Regions from separate parts of the Streptomyces spinoverrucosus genome, predicted to be linked through region 1. Evidence: riboswitches for the same ligand, from Rfam matches in the RefSeq annotation. Region 1 holds a riboswitch; each other region holds the start of a gene.

Region 1 (5,787 bases):
GCGTCGTCGGCCCAGCGCAGGGCCAGGTCGACGTCGTGAGTGGCCATCACGACGGTCGTGCCGGACGCGCGCAGCCCGTCGAGGGTGGCGAGCAGCCGTTCCTGGCCGTCGGGATCGAGCCCGGCCGTCGGCTCGTCGAGGATCAGCACACGCGGCCGCATCGCGACGGCACCGGCGATCGCGGTCCGCTTGCGCTGCCCGTACGACAGCAGATGCGTGGGCCGGTCGGCCAGCCGGGCGATGTCCAGCGCGGCCAGCGCCTGATCGACCCGCGCCCGCACCTCGGCGTCCGGCAGCCCGAGGTTCAGCGGCCCGAAGGACACGTCCTGCGCCACCGAGGCGGCGAACAGCTGGTCGTCCGGATCCTGCACCACCAGCTGAACGGTGGTCCGCAACCGGGTCAGCCCCTTCCGGTCGTACGACACCGGCGTGCCGTCCACCGTCAACTCCCCGGCGTGCGGCCGAAGTCCGCCGCTGAGCAGCCGCATCAGCGTGGTCTTGCCGCTGCCGTTGCGGCCGAGCAGCGCCAGCGCGCGCCCCTCGCGCACCTCGAAGTCGAGGCCGGTGAGCACGGCCGGGCCCTCCTCGTAGGAGAAGGACACGCCCCGCAGGGCGACCAGGGCGGCGGCCTCGCTCATGACAGTGGCCTTTCGAGTACGAAGGTGAGGGCGGCCAGCGTCGCGAGCAGCGCGACGCTCAGAGCCGTGAACGGGACGGAGACGCGGGCCTCGGGCACCAGCACGCGCAGGGTGCCGTCGTAACCGCGTCCGGCGAGCCCCGCTTGCAGGCGCGCCGCCCGGTCGAAGGCCCGCACGAAGGCGGTGGCGCCGAGCCCGGCCAGGGACCGCCACTGGGCGGCCCGCGTGGTGTGCCCGAGGCGCGCGGCCTGGGCGTCGCGGATCCGGCGCACGGAGTCGAGGAGCAGAAAGCTCATGCGGTACGTCACCAGAGCCACATCGACGACGGGCGCGGGCACCCCGGCGCGGACCAGCCGGGGCAGCAGGTCGGACATCGGGGTGGTGAACGCGAACAGCAGCACGCCGAGGGATGCGGCCGAGGTGCGCAGCAGCAACTCCCCGGCACGCACCGGGCCGCCGTCGGCGAGGCCCACGAACCCGTCGGGGCCGCCGACCCGCACCAGCAGCGGCAGCGCGCCGGTCACGCAGAAGCCCAGCGGGACGCGGTAGGCCCGCCACAGCCGCCGCCCGGGCACGCCCGCCGGGCCGAGCAGCACGGCCAGTGCCGTGACCAGCACCAGCGCGGCCCCCGGCCAGGGCGGCAGCGAGATCGCAAGTACCGTGAGCCCCAGCCCGAGCACGGCCTTGTCCACGGGATGGCGGCGGCGCCAGCGACTGCTGTGCGCCGCCGCGTCGATCGGCAGCACGGGCCTCAGGCCCCTTCGGCTCCGTCGTGCCCGGGCACCCGCACAGGGTCCTGCTCCTCCCGGGCCCGGGCCTCACCCTGGCGGCGTCCGCGCCGCACCCCGAAGTAGTACGCGAGCGCGCCCGCGCCGACCGCCGCCTGGAGGGCGAACAGGCCGGACTCGATCTCGCCGGACGGCGGCTCGTACAGGGGCGAGAACCATGGCTCGTAGTCCGGGTCCAGCTCGGTGATCGCCGTCTCCGCCTCGGCGTCGGCGCCGGTGAATGGCTCCTCCTTGTGGTCGCCGAGCCCGAACACCAGCGGCAGCACCGCGAGGGCGGCGACGGCGAGCAGCAGCAGGAGGTTGATCTTCGCGTTGCGCTTCATCGGGCCACCGCCTCGGTACCGGCCGTCTTGGTGCCGGTCTTGGTGAGCAGCACGCCCAGCCGGGTCAGTTCACCCTTGCTGGACTGCACGAGCAGCCGCATCACCAGCACCGTGAGCAGCCCCTCGCTCACCGCGAGCGGGATCTGCGTGACCGCGAAGATGGCGCCGAACTTGCCGAGCGCGCCCAGGAAACCGCTGCTCGGGTCGGGGAAGGCGAGCGCCAGCTGGACGCTGGTGACGCAGTAGGTGGACAGGTCGGCGACGAACGCGCCGAAGAACACGGCGACCATCAGCGGCACGTCGTACCGGCGCAGCAGCCGGTAGATGCCGTATCCGGCCCAGGGGCCGACGATCGCCATCGAGAAGACGTTGGCGCCGAGCGTGGTCAGCCCGCCGTGGGCGAGCAACAGCGCCTGGAACAGCAGGGTGATGGTGCCCAGCACCGCCATCACCGGCGGCCGGAACAGGATGGCGCCCAGTCCCGTGCCGGTGGGATGCGAGCAGCTCCCGGTCACGGACGGCAGCTTCAGCGCCGACAGGACGAAGGTGAAGGCGCCCGAGGCGCCGAGGAGCAGGGTGCTCTCGGGGTGTTCCCTGACCTCACGGGTGAGGGAGCGGACTCCGTGGACGACGAATGGCGCGGACGCGGCACCCCAGGCGATCGCGTGCGCCGGAGGCAGAAAACCCTCGGCTATGTGCATGGCTTCAGCAGACCCTCTCCAGCACCTCGTGGATGGTGTACAACGCGCCTCGGCCGGTCTCCTGGCTGACGGGTGACACCGCCCGTGCTCCGCCTTCCCGGGTCACAAGGACCCAGTGGCTGCCCGCGAGGGGCCGGAGCCGGACTTCCCGATCACAGTGGCGAGGGCCGCACCGGCATCACACCGGTTTCCCGTTCACCAAGGCGTGGTGACAGTAGTGCGCCCGCGGGGGTGGTGACAAGCGGTGCATCGGGGGCGCGAAGGCGCTGGTCACGCGGCGCACACGCCGGACGTCACCCGTCGAGCTCCCGGTCCAGCAGCGCCAGGTCCGGCGGTACGAGGTGGGTGGCGTCCACCAGATCCCGGAGCAGGCTGTGCAGCGGTACGGCCTCGTCGGCGCTCAGACGGGCGCCGATCTCCGCGACCCGGTGCTCGATCCCGGGCGCCTCCCAGTCGGTCTCCGGGCGCAGGAAGCGCAGTTGCTGCAGGGCCTTGCGGGAGGGGAAGGGGCGCGGGTCGGACTCGTGGCGCAGGTAGCGCTGGCCCAGGACGACCAGGAGCAGCCGTTCGTCGTCGTCGAGGGGCGGGCGGTCCTGCGGGAAGTCTCGGGAGTGGCGGGCGGGGTCCGTGACATACAGCTCGATCAGGTACTCGCGGTGGCCGAGGCCCTGCACGAAGAGCGGGGTGTAGCCGGAGGGGACGGGGAGCGGCGCGGTGCGGGGGGTGAGGAGTTCGTCGTGGGGGAGACGCAGGGGCCGGCGGCCGGTGTTGTGCAGCCACCAGTGGCCGTGGTGGTACGTCAGCTCTCCCTGCCGGCGGCTCACCCGCAGGTCGTCACCGCCGACGTACAGCTCCGTGGCGGGGCAGCCCGGGGCGCGGCCGAAGCACACCAGGCGGCCGGGCTCCGGAGCGGCCGTGATCCCGCCCGCCGCCGATCTCGCGTGCAGGGTGTCCGGGGCGGCCGGTGGGGCACCGCGCGCGAGACTCTCACGACGGTTCATCCCCGGCTCCTCGGCGTGGTGGCTCGTTGCCCACACTGTCCGGGTCGGCTGCGGGACCCTTCCCGCCCGTCAGCGTTCGGGCAGCTTGGCGGCGGCGGAGGTGGCGAGGCCGGTGACCATCTCGCAGAGCTCGTCCATGGGGCGTTCGCCGCCGACGCGCAGGCGCACCATCTCGGCGGCCGGTACGGCGCCCTCGCCGCTGTACCGGCGGTATTCGAGGAAGACCGTGCAGGTCTCGTCGCCGTCGCCCTCCGGCTTGACGAGGGCCCGGTGGCCGCTGAGCCGCACGGCTTCGCCGTCCGTCGCGGACTTGGGCTGGTCGCGGAAGAAGCTCACCTCCGCCTCCAGGTCGTCCACCTCGCTGAACCACTCGCAGTTCCAGTTCGCGACACCGACCTCCGGCGTGTCCGGCTTGATACCGGGCACGGCGCCCGTCAGCGCCTTCGCGTCGAGCAGCGCGCAGGCGTCCGACCAGGCCAGCGAGTTGTCCGGGTAGGCCGGGGAACGGCGGGGCAGCGGACCGTCGTTCAGCACCTCGGCGGCGCTGCGGGCGGCCGTGTCGGCGACTGTGCACAGCGTCGCGCTGCCGCCGGTCACCGAGCCGTCCCCGACGTCGACGCGGATCCCGACGAGGGTGCCGTCGGCATCCCCGGCGGCGCTGTCGTACAGCAGCAGCCCGCACTCGTCGGTCTCCGGCGGCTCCTCAAGGACGCCGATCGTCCCGATGCGCGTGGCCGGGCGGGAGCTCTCGGGCCGGGAGCCTGGGCGTAACTGGACCGAGACGTCGATGCGGGTCTTGTCGTCGGGGCTGACGAGCACGTCACAGCGGTCGAAGTTGCCGTAGTCCACGTCGACATGGACCTCGCCGAACCGGCCGAGGGCGGCCGGGTCGGTCAGGGCGCACACATCGGCGGTGCGCGGATCGCCGATCAGGGACCCTTCCGTGGTCCGGCTCCGGCCCGCCTCGTCCGTGCCCTGACCCGAATCGCCGTCGCCGCCGTCGGGCGCGAGGATCAGACCGCCCAGGACCAGCGCGGCGCCGATCCCGACGGCCGTGGCCAGCAGGGGCCGGCGTGCCGGCCAACTCCATCGCGCCCGCCGGCCGGGCTGGGCGGTCGTGGCCTGGGACCCGGAGGTGGCGACGGCGGCCAGCAGCCGTCCGGCCTCGGCGGCGTCGGGGCGTTGCCGTGGGTCGCGCCGGAGCATGGCGGTGAGTACCGGATACAGCGGGCCCACGGCCTCGGCGTCCATCTCCACGACGCCCTGCTCGGCCTTCCAGTACGTCAGGCGCTCGGTGTCCGTCCCGCCGTCCCCGCCGTCCCCGGACTCCCCGCCGCGCGGCGGCGCCCCGGTGACCAGCGCGTACAGGGTGGCGGCCAGGCAGAACACGTCCGAGGCGGGACGGGGGAGGTGGCCCCGGGCCAGTTCGGGGGCGGCGTAGTCCGGGGTGAAGCTGAGCGGGCCGTTGCTGGTGATCGTCTCGGCGCCGCCCGTCCGGTGCGCGGCACCGAAGTCCAGCAGCTTCGCCGTACCGCGCCGGGTGAGGCCCACGTTGGCGGGTTTGACGTCACAGTGCACGATCCCCGCCTCGTGCAGCGCCGCGAGCGCGTCGGCGAGCTCGGCACCGATCCGGGCCGCCCGCTGCCAGGACAACGGCGGCTGCCGGTCCAGGCCGCCGCCGGGGACGTACTCCATGACGAACCAGTACGTCTCCTCGCCGTCCTTCTCCACGGTCACGACGTCGAACAGTGTCACGACGTGCGGATGGTCGCGGAACTTGGCCAGCGCGCGGGGCTCGGCCAGCAGCCGTCGCACCGCCGTCTCGCGGTCGCCCTCGATCAACTCCGGCTTCAACGCGACGTCCTGCCCCACCACCGTGTCGTGGGCCAGCCACACCTCGCCGCTCCGCCCGGCGCCGATGACCTCTCTGAGGACATAGCGGCCGGCGAACTCGTCTCCGGGACGCACGGTTCTCCCCCTCGCCTGTGCCCAGGACGCGCACCCGGTCACGCGCGCGTGCCTCGAACCTACTGGGAGTGAGGGACGCTCCGCAGTCTCTACCCAGAGGTTCCATGAGGCGCACTCATGATGGAGAGTTGGTGTCGTCGTCGTCCTCCAGCAGGTCCAGGTCCGGCGGCACGAGCGTGGTCGACTCCACCAGGCCCTTCAGGAGGTTGTGCAGCAGGCTGTTGTCGGAGGGGCGGCCCTCCGAACGGTCGTGCATCAGCGGGTACTTGAAGCCGGTGCCGTCCAGCCGGCGGCGAACCGCCTCGACCCGGTACTCGATCCGGCGCTCGGTCCACCTGCCGTCCGGGTGCAGATAGGCGAGTTGCTCG
Region 2 (5,787 bases), 1.2 Mb from region 1:
GACGACCCGGAAGGCGCCGTGCGCGGAGACTCCGACGCCGCCGCCCATCACGATGCCGTCCATGACGGCGACGTATGGCTTGGGATAGCGGGCGATCCGGGCGTTGAGGTGGTACTCGTCGCGCCAGAAGGCCGCCGTCGCCGAACCGTCCCCGTCGCGGGCGTCGTCGTGGATGGCGCGGATGTCGCCGCCCGCGCACAGGCCGCGCTCGCCCGCGCCGGTGATGACGACGGTCTCGACGGCCGGGTCGTGCTCCCACTCGGTCAGCGTTTCGGCGATGCGCAGCACCATGTCATGGGTGAGGGAGTTCAGGGCCTTGGGGCGGGTGAGGGTGATGTGGCCGGCCCGGCCCTCCGTGCGGAACAGGACGTCGGTCATCCGAACGCCTCCGTCAGGCCGCGGGCCACGATGACGCGCATGATCTCGTTGGTTCCTTCCAGGATCTGGTGGACCCGCAGGTCGCGGACGATCTTCTCGACGCCGTACTCGCTCAGGTAGCCGTAGCCGCCGTGCAGTTGGAGCGCCCGGTCGGCGACGGAGTACCCGGTGTCGGTGGCGAAGCGTTTGGCCATCGCGCACAGGTACGGCGCCTGCGGGTCCCCACGGTCCAGGGCCTGGGCGGCCTGCTGGACGAGGGCTCGGGCGGCGGCGAGTTCGGTCGCCATGTCGGCGAGGCGGAAGCGCAGGGCCTGGGCGTCGAGGAGCCGCGCGCCGAACGCCTCCCGGTCGGCGAGGTGGGCCAGGCTGCGGTCGAGGGCGCTGCGGGCGCCACCCAGGGAGCAGGCTGCGATGCCGAGTCGGCCGCCGTTGAGGCCGCTCATGGCGATGCGGAAACCGTCGCCCTCGCGGCCGAGCAGCCGGTCGGCAGGCAGGCGGACCTCGTCCAGGATCACCTGGCCCGTGGGCTGGGCGTTCCAGCCCATCTTGCGTTCGTTGGGGCCGAAGGAAAGGCCGGGGTCGTCCTTGTCGACGACGAACGCGGAGACGCCCTGCGGGCCTTCGCCTCCCGTGCGGGCCATCACGAGGTAGAGCTGCGAGGCGCCCGCCCCGGAGATGAACTGCTTCACCCCCGTGAGCACCCAGTGGTCGCCGTCGCGAACCGCGCGCGTGGTGAGGGCGGCGGCGTCCGAGCCGGCACCGGGTTCGGTCAGGCAGTAGCTGCCCAGGTCCTCCATCGAGCACAGGCGGGGCAGCCATCGCTCGCGCTGGGCGGTGTCGCCGTAGTGGTCGATCATCCAGGCGACCATGTTGTGGATGGACAGATACCCGGCGATGGACGGGCAGCCGGAGGCGAGCGTCTCGAAGACGAGCACGCCGTCGGCGCGAGTGAGGCCGGAGCCTCCGGACTCCTCACGGACGTACACGCCGCCGAGGCCGAGACCGGCCGCCTTGCGGAGCACGTCGACGGGGAAGTGCTTGTCCCGGTCCCAGTCGAGGGCGTGCGGGGCGAGATGGTCCTGGGCGAAGTCGAGGGTGGTCTCGACAAGGGCCTGCTGGTCCTCGGTGAGCATGGTCATACCGCTCACCCCATCGTCGGGATGGTGAAACTGGCGCCTTCCCTGAGGCCGGCGGGCCAGCGTGAAGTGACCGTCTTCGTACGGGTGTAGAAGCGGATCGCGTCCGGACCGTGCTGGTTCAGATCGCCGAATCCGGAGCGCTTCCAGCCGCCGAACGTGTGGTAGGCGACCGGCACCGGGATGGGCACGTTGACGCCGACCATGCCGGTGTTCACACGCCGGGTGAAGTCGCGGGCGGTGTCGCCGTCCCGGGTGAAGATCGCGACGCCGTTGCCGTAGGTGTGCTCGCTGGGCAGGCGCAGGGCCTCCTCGTAGTCGGCGGCGCGGACGACGGACAGGACCGGGCCGAAGATCTCCTCCTGGTAGATGCGCATGGAAGGAGTCACCCGGTCGAAGAGGGAGGCGCCCGCGAAGAAGCCGTCCTCGTGGCCGGGGAGGGTGAAGTCCCGTCCGTCGACGACGAGTTCGGCGCCCTCCTCGACACCGAGGTCGACGTAGGAGCGGACGCGGTCGACGGCGTCTTGGCCGACCAGGGGGCCGAAGTCGGCGTCCGGGTCGTCGCTGCGGCCGATGCGCAGGCCGGCGATGCGGTCCTTGAGGCGGGCCACGAGGGCGTCGGCGGTCTGTTCGCCCACCGGTACGGCCACGGAGATCGCCATGCAGCGCTCGCCCGCCGAGCCGTATCCGGCACCGATCAGGGCGTCGACGGCCTGGTCGAGGTCGGCGTCCGGCATCACGATCATGTGGTTCTTGGCGCCGCCGAAGCACTGGGCGCGCTTGCCGTGGGCGGCGGCGGTGGCGTAGACGTGCGCGGCGATCGGGGTGGAGCCGACGAAGCCGAGGGCGGCGACGCGCGGGTCTTCGAGGAGGGTGTCGACGGTCTCGCGGGCGCCGTTGACGACGTTGAGGACGCCGGGCGGCAGGCCCGCCTCCAGGAAGAGTTCCGCGAGGCGGAGCGGGACCGACGGGTCGCGCTCGGAGGGCTTGAGGATGAAGGCGTTGCCGCAGGCCAGGGCCGGGGCGGCCTTCCACAGGGGAATCATCGCGGGGAAGTTGAACGGGGTGATCCCGGCGACCACGCCGAGCGGTGCGCGCAGCGAGTGCACGTCGATGCCCGTGCCCGCGTTGTCGGTGAACTCGCCCTTGAGCAGGTGCGGGATGCCCGCTGCGAACTCGACGACCTCCAAGCCGCGTTGGATGTCACCGTGCGCGTCGGCGATGGTCTTGCCGTGCTCGGAGGACAGCAGCCGGGCCAGCGCATCCTTCTCCTCCTCCACAAGCTGGAGGAAGCGCAGGAGCACACGCGCCCGGCGCTGCGGGTTCCAGGCGGCCCATTCGCGCTGGGCCTCGGCGGCGTCGGCGATGGCCGCCGCGGTCTCGGCACGGTTCGCCAGCGGTACATGGGCCTGGACGCGGCCGGTGTTGGGGTCGTACACCTCGCCGTAGGCCCCCGATGTACCCGGGGTGTGCTTGCCGCCGACGAAATGGGTCAACTCGCGCACAGCGGCGCGGTCGTGTTCGCGGACCATCGATGCCTGCTCTCGTCAGGTGGGATCCGGGGATGGCACGCCGGTCCGGCACCTCGGGACGCTCGTGGCGTCGGGGTGCGGGGCAGCGCGAGATCGCGTATGGCTCGAAGCCCGTCCTCGTCAGAGAACGGGGGATTCACCTGGGTCGTGGGTGCACACCGGTGCCATGCGTGTCTGCTCCATCCTCGTGGACAACACGGAACAAATCCCACGGCCGGTATCCTGACTCCCGGATCAGCGCGCGCCGTCCGCCTTCCCGACATCCAGCTCGTCAGTGGCGTATCTCTCGACGGCGTACTCCCCGGTCACAGTGGCGGGACCGTGCCGGATTCACACCGGCTTCCCTGCACCGCGGGCCTTCCCCACGAATATATAGTTGGACGTCCTAGTAAATCCAGTCCTGCCGTGCGGCGGATGACATCGGGCGCCTAGGGTCGCGGTATGCGCATCGTCTCCCTGCTGCCCGCCGCGACCGACATCGTGGCCGAGCTCGGCCTCATCGAACGGCTGGTCGGCCGGACCCACGAGTGCGACTGGCCTCCCGCTTCGGTGACCGGCGTACAGGTCGTCACGCGTGCGGAATTCACCCCGGACGACCTCACCAGCCGCGAGATCTCCGACGCCGTGGGCGGCTCGGCGCACTCCGGGTCGTCCCTCTACACCCTCGACACCGAGGCCCTGGCCGGCCTCCGCCCGGACGTCGTCCTCACCCAGGACCTGTGCGACGTGTGCGCCGTGTCGTACGAGAAGGTGAGCCGGGCCGTACGTGTCCTGGACGCCGGCACCCGCGTCCTCAGCCTGGAGCCGCGCACTCTCGACGACGTACTGGACTGTCTGGTCACGGTCGGCGAGCTGCTCGGAGTGCGGGAGCGGGCCGAGCAGCGTCGGGCGGAGCTGCGGGCCCGGCTCGACCGGGTCCGTGCTGCGGTGGCGGGGCGGGACCGGCCGCGCGTCGTCGCCATCGAGTGGCTGGACCCGCTGTGGCCCGCCGGACACTGGGTGCCCGAGCAGATCACCCGCGCCGGGGGCGAGCCGCTGCTCGCCGCGCCCGGCGAACACACCAAGCCGATGACCTGGGAGGCCGTACGCGCGGCCCAGCCGGACGTCGTCCTGGTGCTGCCCTGCGGCTTCGCTCCCGAACGGACGCTGAAGGAACGGGAGTTGCTGACCGCTCTGCCCGGCTGGGCGGACCTGCCCGCCGTCCGGGCCGGCCGGGTGTGGGTGCTCGACGGCCCGGCCTACTTCAACCGCCCCGGCCCGCGCGTGGTCCGTGGCGCGGAGGTACTGGCGCATGTCCTGCACGGTGTGCGGGCCGGGGAGACGGTTACGGCGGCGGAGGCGCGCCCGTTCGAGGACGACGCCCGCCGCTGAAGCGGGTCACGACCGGCGCCGGAAGCGGTGCTGGTACCGCAGGTGGATCAGCAGGGCGTACAGCACGGCGCGCGCCGTTCACGCCAGATACAGGCCGGGGAGCCCGAGGCAGAGAGGGACGCCGAGGAGCCAGGTGTCCCGCGCCGCCGGAGCCCCGAGCTCGCGGTCCGCGCCGATGCCCGGGGCGCCGGTCTCGCGGGCAAGCTCCTGGAGGCCGTGACCGCCGACGCCCCCGAGGGCCGCTCCTGGCTGCTGACGTCCGTCCAGTCGCCACGAGCCATGTCCTTCTACCGCCACCAGGGCTGGACCCCCGCCACCCCGCCCGTTCCCTGGCCCCCCAACCCCTGTAACCACGGCCCCAACCTCGGTAGGTAGGCCCGAACACCGGAAGCGGTGCGGGAATGCCCAGTCGTCTGTCGAAGCGGTGCACTCTCCTCATCCGGCTACGACATCACCGGTCAGCAGCTGACGAGTCCTATTGGGGATCGAGTTGCATCACCTGTGTGGCAGTCGTTCCCGTGGCGGTGGCGGCCAGGTAGGTGATGCGGAGGGTGCCGGTGGTGGGTTCGCGGTCGACGAGGACGTTGACGCCGTAGACCGACTTGATCAGGTCCGGGGTCAGCACGGCCTCCGGGGTGCCCGCCGCGGCGACCTCGCCGTGGTCGAGGACGACGATGTGGTCGCAGTAACGGGCGGCGAGGTTGAGGTCGTGCAGGGCGACGACGCAGGTGACGTCCAGTGATGTCAGCAGGTCGAGGAGTTCGAGCTGGTGGCGTATGTCGAGGTGGTTGGTGGGTTCGTCGAGCAGGATCTCCTGCGGTTCCTGGGCGAGGGCGCGGGCGAGTTGGGCACGCTGCTTCTCCCCTCCGGAGAGGGTGTGCCAGCTCTGGTACTGCTTGCCGGTGATGTCGGTCCGTTCCAGCGCCGCGTCGACGATCCGCCGATCGTGCTCCGTCAGCGCGTCGAAGCGGCCGCGGAACGGTGTGCGCCCGAGTTCCACGACCTGGCGGACGTTGACGTGGTGGTGGGCGGACACGTCCTGTTCGACGACGGCGAGCCGGCGGGCCCGCACCCGGCGGCTGAGGTCGTGCAGGCTGGTGTCGTCGAAGTGGATGGTTCCGGTGTCGGGGCGGCGCAGTCCGGCGAGCAGGCGCAGCAGCGTCGACTTGCCCGAGCCGTTGGGGCCGAGGAGGCCGACGATCTTCCCGTCCTGGGCCGCCATCTCGATGTTGTCCAGCAGCCGGTGACCCTTGACCGACCAGGAGAGTTGGGTGGTGGTGATACGGCCCATCAGGACTCCAGACGCTTCAGGACCAGCGCGAACGCGGGCGCGCCGAGAAGCGCGGTGATGACGCCGGCGGGCAGCTCGT
Region 3 (5,787 bases), on a different contig from region 1:
AAGCTGTTGTCGCGGATCTGGCAGACCCCGGAGCCGATCGAGCGGTTCAAGGAGAGGGGCGAGGACTTCGTCGTCGCCGAGACGCTGCCGGAACTGGTGGCGGGCATGAACAGGCTGACGGGAAAGAACCTGATCGACCTTGCCGATCTCACCCGGCAGATCGAGGCCCGCGACCGCGAGATCGCCAACCCGTACACCAAGGACGTCCAGGTCATGGGCATCCGCAACGCGCTCGCCTACCCGGGCGACACCCTCAGCCGCACCGCCTCCGCGCACCGCGTCCTGGACTCCGCCGCCGGACCGCTGATCGCCGTACGGCTGAACATCCTCACCCGCAAGACCCTCGGCGGCCTCCAGACCGACCTGTCCGGCCGCGTCCTGAACGCGTCCGGCACCCCGGTCCCCGGTCTGTACGCGGCCGGCGAGGTCGCGGGCTTCGGCGGAGGCGGCGTCCACGGATACCGCTCACTGGAGGGCACCTTCCTCGGCGGCTGCCTGTTCTCCGGCCGCGCGGCGGGACGGGCGGCGGCCGAGGCGACCGCGACCTGAACCGGCTCGGTCGGCCCCCGGAGAGGGACCGGGACACTCGCGGCGCCCCGGCCCCTCCTTCGGATTCGTCCGGGTCAGGACACGGACAACTCCCCGCGGACCGTGCGGGCCGCGGCGACCAGGTTCTCCAGGGACGCCCGGGTCTCGGGCCAACCGCGGGTCTTCAGCCCGCAGTCGGGGTTGACCCACAGCCGCTCCGCGGGGATCGCCCGCAACCCCGTGCGCAGCAGTTCGGCCGCCTCCTCGGCGCTCGGGACGCGCGGGGAGTGGATGTCGTACACGCCGGGCCCGGCCTCGCGCGGGTAGCCGTGCGCGGCCAGCTCCCGGGCCACCTGCATGTGGGAGCGGGCGGCCTCCAGGCTGATGACGTCGGCGTCGAGGTCGTCGATGGCCCGGACGATGTCGCCGAACTCGGCGTAGCACATGTGGGTGTGGATCTGGGTGTCCGGGCGCACGCCACCGGTGGTGACCCGGAACGCCTCCGTCGCCCACGCCAGATACGCGGGGCGGTCGGCGGCGCGCAGCGGCAGGGTTTCGCGCAGGGCGGGCTCGTCGACCTGGATCACCGAAGTGCCCGCCGCCTCAAGGTCGTTCACCTCGTCGCGCAGGGCGAGGGCGACCTGGCGGGCGGTGTCGCCGAGGGGCTGGTCGTCGCGCACGAAGGACCAGGCGAGCATGGTGACCGGCCCGGTGAGCATGCCCTTGACCGGGCGGGAGGTGAGGGACTGGGCGTACGTCGTCCACCGCACGGTCATCGGCTCGGGTCGGGAGATGTCGCCGGCCAGGATCGGCGGACGGACGTACCGGGTGCCGTACGACTGGACCCAGCCGTGCTGGGTGGCGAGGTAGCCGGTGAGCTGCTCGGCGAAGTACTGGACCATGTCGTTGCGCTCGGGCTCGCCGTGCACGAGGACGTCGAGGCCGGTCTTCTCCTGGAAGGAGATCACGTCCTGGATCTCGGCCCTGATGCGCTCCTCGTAGCCGGCGTCGTCGATCCGCCCCGCCCTCAGGTCGGCGCGGGCGGCGCGCAGTTCGCCGGTCTGCGGGAACGAGCCGATGGTCGTGGTCGGCAGCAGGGGCAGGCCGAGGTGGGAGCGCTGGGCGGCGGTCCGCTCGGCGTACGGCTGGGAACGGCGGGCGTCGGCCTCCGTGACGGCGGCGGCGCGGGCCCGGACGGCCGGGTCGTGGGTGATGGGCGAGCTCGCGCGGGAGGCCAGGTCGGCGCGGTTCGCGGCCAGTTCGGCGGCGATGGTGTCGGTGCCCTGGGCCAGGCCGCGCGCGAGGGTGACGATCTCGGCGGTCTTCTGCCGGGCGAAGGCGAGCCAGCGCAGGATCTGCGGCTCGATGTCCCGTTCCAGGCCGGTGTCGAGGGGCACGTGGAGGAGGGAGCAGGAGGCGGCCACGTCCACCCGGTCGGCCAGGCCCAGCAGGGTGCCGAGGGTGGTGAGCGACGCCGACAGGTCGTTGACCCAGATGTTGCGGCCGTTGACGACACCGGCGACCAGGCGCTTGCCGGGCAGCCCACCGACGGCGGCGAGGGCGTCCAGATTGGCGGCGGCCGACTCGGTGAAGTCCAGCGCGAGGCCCTCGACGGGCGACTTGGCCAGCACGGGCAGGGCGTCACCGAGCCGGTCGAAGTACGAGGCGACCAGCAGCTTGGGCCGGTCGGGCAGCGCGCCGAGGTCGCGGTAGGCGCGGGCGGCGGCGTTCAGTTCGGCGGGCGTACGGTCCTGGACGAGGGCGGGCTCGTCGAGCTGCACCCACTCGGCGCCGGCCGCACGCAGGTCGGCGAGCACCTCGGCGTACACGGGCAGCAGCCGGTCCAGCAGCGTGAGCGGTTCGAAGTCCGCGGGCACGCCCGGTGCGGGCTTGGCGAGCAGCAGGTAGGTGACGGGGCCGACGAGGACCGGCCGGGCCGTCAGGCCCAGGGCGAGGGCCTCCTTCAGCTCCGCGACCTGCTTGGTGGAGTCGGCGGCGAAGACGGTGTCCGGGCCCAACTCCGGCACGAGGTAGTGGTAGTTGGTGTCGAACCACTTGGTCATCTCCAGCGGCGCCACGTCCTGGGTGCCACGGGCCATGGCGAAATAGCCGTCGAGCGCGTCGGCGGCGACGGCTTCCCGGTGCCGTTCGGGGATCGCGCCGACCATGACGGTGGTGTCGAGCACGTGGTCGTAGTACGAGAAGTCACCGGTCGGCACCTCGTGGACACCGGCCTCGGCGAGTCGGCGCCAGTTGCCGGCGCGGAGCTCGGCGGCGGTGGTGCGGAGGGCGTCGGCGGTGACGCGGCCCTTCCAGTAGCCCTCGATCGCCTTCTTCAGTTCCCGGTTCTGTCCCTGGCGGGGGTAGCCGTACACGGTGGCCCGTGCTGCCGCGGCTGCGGACTTGCTGGTCACGGAGATCTCCTTCGCGAGATGAATCCCTGAGATCCCGGAGACGGGGACGAGAGCGCGAAGGGGTGACGAACCGGACGGAAACCACGTCGCGCGGCAGCAGGTGCTGCGCGGTCGTCCGCCTGGTATGTACGCCGACCCGCCCTCGAGGTCACCGGGATGTCCACGCACGAGGGGTCGCGCGCGGGCAGTTGGCAGGTCTTCGGACTCGCGGGCACGCCTCGTGTCGTACGAGGCACCTACTGGCCGTCGCTTCCCAGGCCCATTTCCTCGGGGCCCAGTGCGTAAGACGGCGGTCGTTCCCGCTCACCGCTGCGGGGCAGTCCCGGATTCCCACCGGGTTCCCTCTTACGACGCTCCCGCCTGGCTGACGGGGCGAACCAGCTGCGTGGGTCAGCCTACGCGGCGGCGCGGGGGAGGGGAGGGCGCGTCCGGCATTCGGATGGTGAGGTGGGACACGCGAGGACGCGCCGGGAACCAGCCGCCCCTTCCTTCCGACTGCTGTGGAGGAGTGAGGAGGTGGCATGGACGGACTGGACGTCGTGATGCGCGATGTCGCCTGCCGGCACGGCCGTGTGGAGGCCGTGCGGGACGTCGACCTCGACGTCGCGGCCGGCCGGCGGGTGGCGTTGACCGGTACCAACGGCTCGGGCAAGACCACGCTGCTGCGGGCGGTGCTCGGCCTGCACCGCCAGTGCGGCGGCCGGATCCTGGTCGGAGGCCGGGACACCCGCAGCGCGGCCGAGTGGGCGTGGCGGCGCCGGGTGTGCGCGTGGATTCCGCAGAAACCGGCGGTCGGCCGGTTTCCGCTGCTGGCCGGGGAGTTGCTGGCGAGTGGTGGCGCGCGGGCCGAGGCGGTGGAGGCGGCGGCGAAGCTCGGCGTGGGACACCTGGTGGACCGGCCGTTGCACACGCTGTCCGGGGGCCAGTTGCAGCGGATGTACCTGGCACGGGCGGTCGGCTGTGTGGCCGCCGGCGCCGGGGTGCTGCTGGCCGACGAGCCCACCGCGGCGCTCGACTTCGCCGGGCAGGAGGAGGCCGCCGACGTGCTGCTGTCCCTGCCGGTGACCGTCGTGGTCGTCACGCACGACAGGGCGCTGGCCGACCGTTGCGACCGGGTGCTGGAGATGGCCGCGGGCTGTCTGCGGGAGGTGCGGTGAACGCCCTGGCCGCGGCCGACGTCGGCCAGTTGCTGCAGCTCGTCCCGGTCCAGCGCGCGGGGGTCGCCCTGCTGCTGGCGGCCGTGGGCCTGCCCGTGATCGGTGTCGTGATCGTCGGGCTCGACATCATGCCGGTGCGGTTCGCGATGATGCACGTGGCGCTGCTCGGTATCGCGGTCGGTCTGCTGACCGGCCTCGACCCGATGCTGTGCGCGCTGCTCGCCTGCGCTCTCGCCGGGGCCGGTGTCGCGCCGCTGGCCCGCACCCCGGACGGGCTGTCCGGGGCGATGGGCCTGTTGATGAGCCTGGCGATCGCGGCCGCACTGCTCGTGCTCGCGGTCTCCGGGGTCAACGCGGCGGGCGCGTTCGCGCTGCTGTGGGGGTCGATCCTGTCGGTGGGCACCGCCGACCTGTGGGTGATCGGCGCCCTGGCCGTCGTCGTCCCGGCCCTGTTCTGGTGGCGGCGCCGCGATCTCGCCCTGCTGCTGTACGACCGTGAACTGGCCCTGTCCTCCGGCGTACGGGTCGAGCGGCTCACCCTGGTGCTGCTCGTGCTGGTCGCGGTGGCCGTCGCCGGAGCCATCAAGCTCACCGGCGCGCTGCTCGTCGACGCCCTCACCCTGTTGCCCGCGCTCGCCGCCCGCCGCCTGGGCACGTCCCTGAAATCCATCACCGCCTGGGCGGTCGGCATCGGAATCGCCGTGAACCTCACCGGGTTCCTCGTCGCGCTCCGCTTCGACTGGCCGCCCGGGCCCGTCCTCGTCCTCACCGCCGGCGTGGTCGTCCTCGCCGTCCATCTCATCCCCGAACGGAGAATCAGCTCATGGCGCGCACCCGCGTCCGTATCACTCCCGTCCTCGCACTGACCCTCACCGCGGGGCTCGCCCTGACCACCACCGGCTGCGGCGGCGAATCGGCGTCCTCCTCGTCGTCCGGAGCCAAGAACTCCTCGGACAGGCCGGTCGTCGTGGCCACCACCACCTGGGAAGGCGCCCTCGCCAAGGCCGCGGGCGCACAGGACGTCAAGGTGATCGTCCCGCAGTCGGTGCAGCACGCCCCCGACTACGACCCCAAGCCCTCCGACCTCGCGGCGGTGGCCGACGCCGACTACGTGCTCTACGCGCCCTTCGAGCCGTACGCCGCGAAGATCAAGGAGGCGGCCGGGTCCGACGCCGAGCTGGTCGAGGTGAACCTCGACAACGACGCGGACAAGGCGAAGGCCGAGGTGACCCGACTGGCCGAGATGTTCGGCACCCAGGACGCCGCCACCAAGTGGACCTCGTCCTTCGACTCCGAGTACGGCACCCTGCAAAAGGACCTGAAGGACCGGTGGCCGGACGGAAAGCGGCCCACCGTCGTCGCCCAGGTCTTCTCGACGTGGGCGGCGAAGATGGCGGGCGCGGACCTCGCCGGTACCTACGGGCCGGAGGCCGTGACGGCGAAGCAGCTGTCCGACCTGTCGAAGAAGAAACCCCAACTCGTACTCAACAACGCGCACATGACGACCGGCACGGTCCTGCCCGACTCGGGCGCCGAGCAGGTGGACATCGTCAACTACCCGGGCGAGGACCTGGATCTGCTCGCGGTCTACCGGGACGCGGCGCAGATGATGGAGACGGCGATGGCCGCGTCGTAGAGACGGTCGCGCGCGACGAGGGCCGCCCCATCCGGGCGGCCCTCAGGGCGTT

The links. Region 1 has a riboswitch for cobalamin ahead of I2W78_RS11890 (energy-coupling factor ABC transporter permease). Riboswitches for the same ligand answer to the same signal wherever they lie in the genome.
Region 2: it holds a riboswitch for cobalamin, as region 1 does, so the genes downstream of both, I2W78_RS06950 (CoA-acylating methylmalonate-semialdehyde dehydrogenase) here and I2W78_RS11890 (energy-coupling factor ABC transporter permease) in region 1, are expected to answer to the same signal.
Region 3: it holds a riboswitch for cobalamin, as region 1 does, so the genes downstream of both, metE (5-methyltetrahydropteroyltriglutamate--homocysteine S-methyltransferase) here and I2W78_RS11890 (energy-coupling factor ABC transporter permease) in region 1, are expected to answer to the same signal.

Annotation. Positions count from the first base shown of each region.
Region 1 covers NZ_JADPZX010000001.1:2,676,348-2,682,134, reverse strand. The annotation lists gene I2W78_RS11905 (energy-coupling factor ABC transporter ATP-binding protein) at 1-638, opposite strand, end outside; gene cbiQ (cobalt ECF transporter T component CbiQ) at 635-1,384, opposite strand; gene I2W78_RS11895 (energy-coupling factor ABC transporter substrate-binding protein) at 1,390-1,749, opposite strand; gene I2W78_RS11890 (energy-coupling factor ABC transporter permease) at 1,746-2,450, opposite strand; cobalamin riboswitch at 2,485-2,668, opposite strand; gene I2W78_RS11885 (FHA domain-containing protein) at 2,744-3,451, opposite strand; gene I2W78_RS11880 (serine/threonine-protein kinase) at 3,521-5,419, opposite strand; gene I2W78_RS11875 (FHA domain-containing protein) at 5,535-5,787, opposite strand, start outside.
Region 2 covers NZ_JADPZX010000001.1:1,513,276-1,519,062, forward strand. The annotation lists gene I2W78_RS06940 (enoyl-CoA hydratase/isomerase family protein) at 1-378, opposite strand, end outside; gene I2W78_RS06945 (acyl-CoA dehydrogenase family protein) at 375-1,517, opposite strand; gene I2W78_RS06950 (CoA-acylating methylmalonate-semialdehyde dehydrogenase) at 1,523-3,046, opposite strand; cobalamin riboswitch at 3,242-3,415, opposite strand; gene I2W78_RS06955 (cobalamin-binding protein) at 3,488-4,417, shown strand; partial or broken gene I2W78_RS40305 (GNAT family N-acetyltransferase) at 4,574-4,747, shown strand; gene I2W78_RS06965 (ABC transporter ATP-binding protein) at 4,893-5,708, opposite strand; gene I2W78_RS06970 (FecCD family ABC transporter permease) at 5,708-5,787, opposite strand, start outside.
Region 3 covers NZ_JADPZX010000002.1:6,045-11,831, reverse strand. The annotation lists gene I2W78_RS35510 (FAD-binding dehydrogenase) at 1-549, shown strand, start outside; gene metE (5-methyltetrahydropteroyltriglutamate--homocysteine S-methyltransferase) at 624-2,942, opposite strand; cobalamin riboswitch at 3,116-3,339, opposite strand; gene I2W78_RS35500 (metal ABC transporter ATP-binding protein) at 3,464-4,099, shown strand; gene I2W78_RS35495 (metal ABC transporter permease) at 4,096-4,965, shown strand; gene I2W78_RS35490 (metal ABC transporter solute-binding protein, Zn/Mn family) at 4,923-5,735, shown strand.